DNA from 2 places in the Brevibacillus sp. YAE8 genome. Region 2 is predicted to be linked to the other one. Evidence: a T-box and tRNA genes for the amino acid it is inferred to sense, from the RefSeq annotation. Region 2 holds a T-box; the other holds one or more tRNA genes.
The links. A T-box is a leader RNA that pairs with one kind of tRNA and senses whether it is charged. The one in region 2 lies ahead of ileS (isoleucine--tRNA ligase), so its partner is inferred to be a tRNA-Ile.
Positions count from the first base shown of each region.

Region 1: it encodes a tRNA-Ile, which carries the amino acid that the T-box ahead of ileS (isoleucine--tRNA ligase) is inferred to sense. The anticodon was not compared.

Region 1 is NZ_BAAIYG010000031.1:1,750-3,920, forward strand. It holds tRNA gene AC27IT_RS23795 (tRNA-Gln) at 1-70, opposite strand, end outside; tRNA gene AC27IT_RS23800 (tRNA-Tyr) at 89-173, opposite strand; tRNA gene AC27IT_RS23805 (tRNA-Thr) at 223-298, opposite strand; tRNA gene AC27IT_RS23810 (tRNA-Phe) at 316-391, opposite strand; tRNA gene AC27IT_RS23815 (tRNA-Asp) at 427-503, opposite strand; tRNA gene AC27IT_RS23820 (tRNA-Val) at 526-601, opposite strand; tRNA gene AC27IT_RS23825 (tRNA-Glu) at 686-759, opposite strand; tRNA gene AC27IT_RS23830 (tRNA-Thr) at 777-852, opposite strand; tRNA gene AC27IT_RS23835 (tRNA-Asn) at 859-934, opposite strand; tRNA gene AC27IT_RS23840 (tRNA-Ala) at 974-1,049, opposite strand; tRNA gene AC27IT_RS23845 (tRNA-Ile) at 1,104-1,180, opposite strand; gene gyrB (DNA topoisomerase (ATP-hydrolyzing) subunit B) at 1,406-2,171, opposite strand, start outside.
Region 2 is NZ_BAAIYG010000005.1:169,030-171,200, forward strand. It holds gene ileS (isoleucine--tRNA ligase) at 1-1,264, opposite strand, end outside; T-box leader at 1,312-1,574, opposite strand; gene AC27IT_RS10390 (DivIVA domain-containing protein) at 1,646-2,131, opposite strand.

The DNA of each region.
Region 1 (2,171 bases), on a different contig from region 2:
GGGGTACTAGGATTTGAACCTAGGAATGACGGAGTCAAAGTCCGTTGCCTTACCGCTTGGCTATACCCCAATAGCCATGAAGTAAAGATGGTGGGGAGAGACGGATTCGAACCGCCGAACCCGGAGGGAGCAGATTTACAGTCTGCCGTGTTTAGCCACTTCACTATCTCCCCAGCTTGTCCTTCGTAAGCACGGATTGCTCTTTGCTCGAAAGGATGAAAATGGTGCCGGCAATAGGACTTGAACCCACAACCCCCTGATTACAAGTCAGGTGCTCTACCAATTGAGCTATACCGGCATGTTCAGTTTATTTCATGGTGGCTCGGGACGGAATCGAACCGCCGACACGAGGATTTTCAGTCCTCTGCTCTACCGACTGAGCTACCGAGCCTCGTGTATGTGAGTCCACCATTACTTTTTGAATAATGGCGGAGCTGACGGGACTCGAACCCGCGACCTCCGGTGTGACAGACCGGCGTGAACTCCAACTTCACCACAGCTCCATGTTTTTGTCATTCGTGAAAATGGTGGAGGCTGACGGGATCGAACCGCCGACCCTCTGCTTGTAAGGCAGATGCTCTCCCAGCTGAGCTAAGCCTCCAAAGTACCCCACAAAGTGAAGAGATTGCGTTGTAGCAACACCGAGTACTTTGCGGGGACCCCAACAACTAGTTGGGTGTATAAGTGACCCGTAGGGGATTCGAACCCCTGTATGACAGCGTGAAAGGCTGCTGTGTTAAACCGCTTCACCAACGGGCCATGTTCGTAATCATTTCTGGTGCTCCCGACAGGAATCGAACCTGCGACCTCTTCCTTACCATGGAAACGCTCTACCGACTGAGCTACAGGAGCGTGATATGGCTCCTCGGGACGGACTCGAACCGCCGACCGATCGGTTAACAGCCGATTGCTCTACCAACTGAGCTACCGAGGAACATTAGGACATCCAGGCCAATTGCCTATAGGAGTATATTGGTGGAGCTGAACGGGATCGAACCGATGACCTCCTGCTTGCAAGGCAGGCGCTCTCCCAACTGAGCTACAGCCCCATTTTCCAAAAATGGAGAAGCGATGTCGCATCCGGCGCTATCGCCTTGTATAAGTGGTGGGCCTAGGCTGACTCGAACAGCCGACCTCACGCTTATCAGGCGTGCGCTCTAACCAACTGAGCTATAGGCCCGTATCACTTCCTGGATCTTTAATCTAGCATACATTTTAATTCATTGCAATAGAATTTTTGATTTTTTTATCGTGCGACAGTGAATTTTTTTGCAAGAAGGCAGACTCAGCTATCCAAAGCTCAGCAAAATAATAGCTTCGTTCAGCGCAAACCGCCTGTTGAAGCCATTTTCATACCGCCTGGATCGCTGAGCCTTCTTGCCATATACCGAATCTATTTCAAAGCTTAAATGTCCAAATCCCTTACAGATGCCGCGTGTTGCTCGATAAACTCCCTGCGCGGCTCTACTTCGTCGCCCATGAGCGTCTCAAACACCATGTCTGCTTCCATGGCGTCTTCCAGGTTCACTTGCAGGAGCGTGCGCATGGCAGGGTCCATTGTCGTCTCCCACAATTGGTCAGCATTCATCTCGCCCAACCCTTTGTAGCGCTGGACGCTTGGCTTCGGTGTAGCCTTGAGGGTCGCGAGTATTTCATCGCGCTGCTTGTCGTTATACGCGTAATGCAGCGTCTTGCCTTGCTTGATGCTGTAGAGCGGCGGCTGCGCGATATAAATGTACCCCGCTTCGATGAGCTGACGCATGTAACGGTAGAAGAACGTCAGCAGCAGCGTGCGAATATGCGAGCCGTCCACGTCCGCGTCCGTCATAATCACAACTTTGTGGTAGCGCGCTTTTGTAATGTCAAAATCTTCGCCTACCCCGGTGCCGAGCGCAGTAATAATCATGCGAATCTCGTTGTTGCCGAGAATTTTGTCCAAGCGCGCTTTCTCTACGTTCAGCACTTTTCCACGCAAAGGAAGAATGGCCTGGAAATGGCGATCGCGGCCGGACTTCGCAGAACCGCCCGCGGAGTCCCCCTCAACGATGAACAGTTCGGATTCCGAAGCGTCCTTCGAAGAGCAGTCCGCCAATTTACCCGGCAAAGCGCTGACTTCGAGCGCACTTTTACGGCGAGTCATTTCACGGGCTTTCCGCGCTGCTTCACGAGCA
Region 2 (2,171 bases):
TTTGCTCGCGGAAGCCGTCGATGGAAGCGAACCATTGCTCTGTCGCACGGTAGATCACCGGCTTTTTCGTCCGCCAGTCGTGCGGGTAGGAGTGCGTAAAGAAGCTGAGCTTCAGGAGCGCTCCGTTTTCTTTCAGCTTCTCGGTGACCGCCTTGTTGGCATCTTCGTAGAAAAGGCCTTCAAAACCAGGAGCCTCACTGGTCATTTTTCCTTCATGGTCAACCGGGCAAAGCACGCCGAGATTGTATTTTTGTCCGACGGCAAAGTCGTCTTCCCCGTGTCCAGGAGCGGTATGCACGCAGCCTGTACCGGCATCCAGTGTCACGTGCTCGCCCAAAATCAGCGGCGATGTACGGTCGTAGATCGGATGCTTCGTCACTACGCCCTCCAGCTCCTGTCCTTTGAAGCTGGCGAGAACTTCTACGTTTTCCCAGCCGATTTCCTTGCTGGCTGCTTCGATCAGACCGTTTGCCACGAGGAATTTGCGGCCATCGGCTTTGACGACGCTGTACTCCAGTTCAGGATGAAGCGAGATCGCCAGGTTTGCCGGGATCGTCCACGGTGTGGTCGTCCAGATGACAACGCCTGTTTCGGTATCCAGCTTGCCTTTGCCATCTACGACCTGGAAGCTTACGTAGATGGAAGGAGAACGCTTGTCTTTGTATTCGATTTCCGCATCAGCCAGTGCCGTCTCGGAAGACGGAGACCAGTAGACACAGCGAAGTCCTTTGTAAATGTAGCCTTTTTTCGCCATCTCGCCGAACACGCGAATTTGGTTGGCTTCGTACTCAGGCAAAAGCGTGACATACGGATTTTCCCAGTCGCCGCGAACACCCAGTCGCTTGAACTGATCGCGCTGCTTGTCGATGTAGGACCAGGCGTACTCTTCGCAGCGCTTGCGGAAGTCGTTGACCTCGATGTTGCGGCGATCCAGTCCTTGAGCGTTGACAATCGCCTGCTCAATCGGCAAGCCGTGCGTATCCCAGCCCGGGATGTACGGCGCGTAGAAACCTGCCATGGACTTGTAGCGAACGATGAAGTCCTTGAGAATTTTATTCAGCGCGTGCCCGATGTGGATGTCTCCGTTCGCATAAGGAGGGCCATCATGCAAAACGAACGAAGGGCGTCCTTCCGTGCGGGCCAGCACTTGTTGATAAATGTTTTGCTCTTCCCACTTCTCCTGGATTTGCGGCTCGCGTGTCGGCAAGTTGCCGCGCATCGGGAAATCGGTTTTCGGTAGCGATAAGGTTTTGCTGTAGTCCATAGCCTGCTTCACTCCTAAAAATAAATAAAAGCCTTCCTTCATCCCAAAAAAGGGACGAGAGAAGGCTCCCGTGGTACCACCCTGATTGAACAAACCCGTCGGCAAACATGCAGCGGGATTCGTTCCACTCGTTCATTCGTAACGGGAATGACGCGCTCACTTACTTGCCTGCCTCAACAACGTGCGGCCAAGCTTTCGGATTTTGAACTCCCGGGTGATTTTCAGCAGAGGCGACTGGTCGGGCTTTCACCTGTTCCCGACTCTCTTTGACAGTGCTGTTCCGCGTACTCTTCCCGTTCATCGTCTTGTCGTGATATGGATTAATGTTTTCGAAAAAGTTGTTTTTCATTATAGTACCATCATCGGCACAACGTCAATGTTTTATTCAACAACTACCGCAGAATCCGCCTGCTCGATGTCGTCCCATGCTCCGTGCTCCAGCATTTCCAGTTGGGCCTCCAGCAGCGTGCGGAAGCGCATGCGGTAAACGGACGCGCGTTTTTTCAATTCTTCGATTTCAATCGCAATTTTGCGAGACTTCGCCAAGGCTTCGTTGACAATCCGGTCCGCGTTTTTCTCGGCTTCCTTCAAGATCAGTTGCGCTTCCTTGCGGGCATTGGACTTGACATCCTCCGCCGTCTCCTGGGCGACGAGAATCGACTTGCTCAAGTTTTCTTCCAGGCTCTTATAGTGGTCCACACGCTCATTGAGAATGGCGATCCGTTCTTCCATTTCCTTTTTCTCTTTAATCAGGAGTTCAAAGTCTTTGATGACCTGATCGAGAAATTCGTTCACTTCGTCAATGTTGTAGCCGCGAAAGCCTGTGCTGAATTCTTTATTGTGTATATCCAATGGCGTTAATGGCACATGAACCCCCCACTTTTCCCGATAATTCGTACTTATGTTT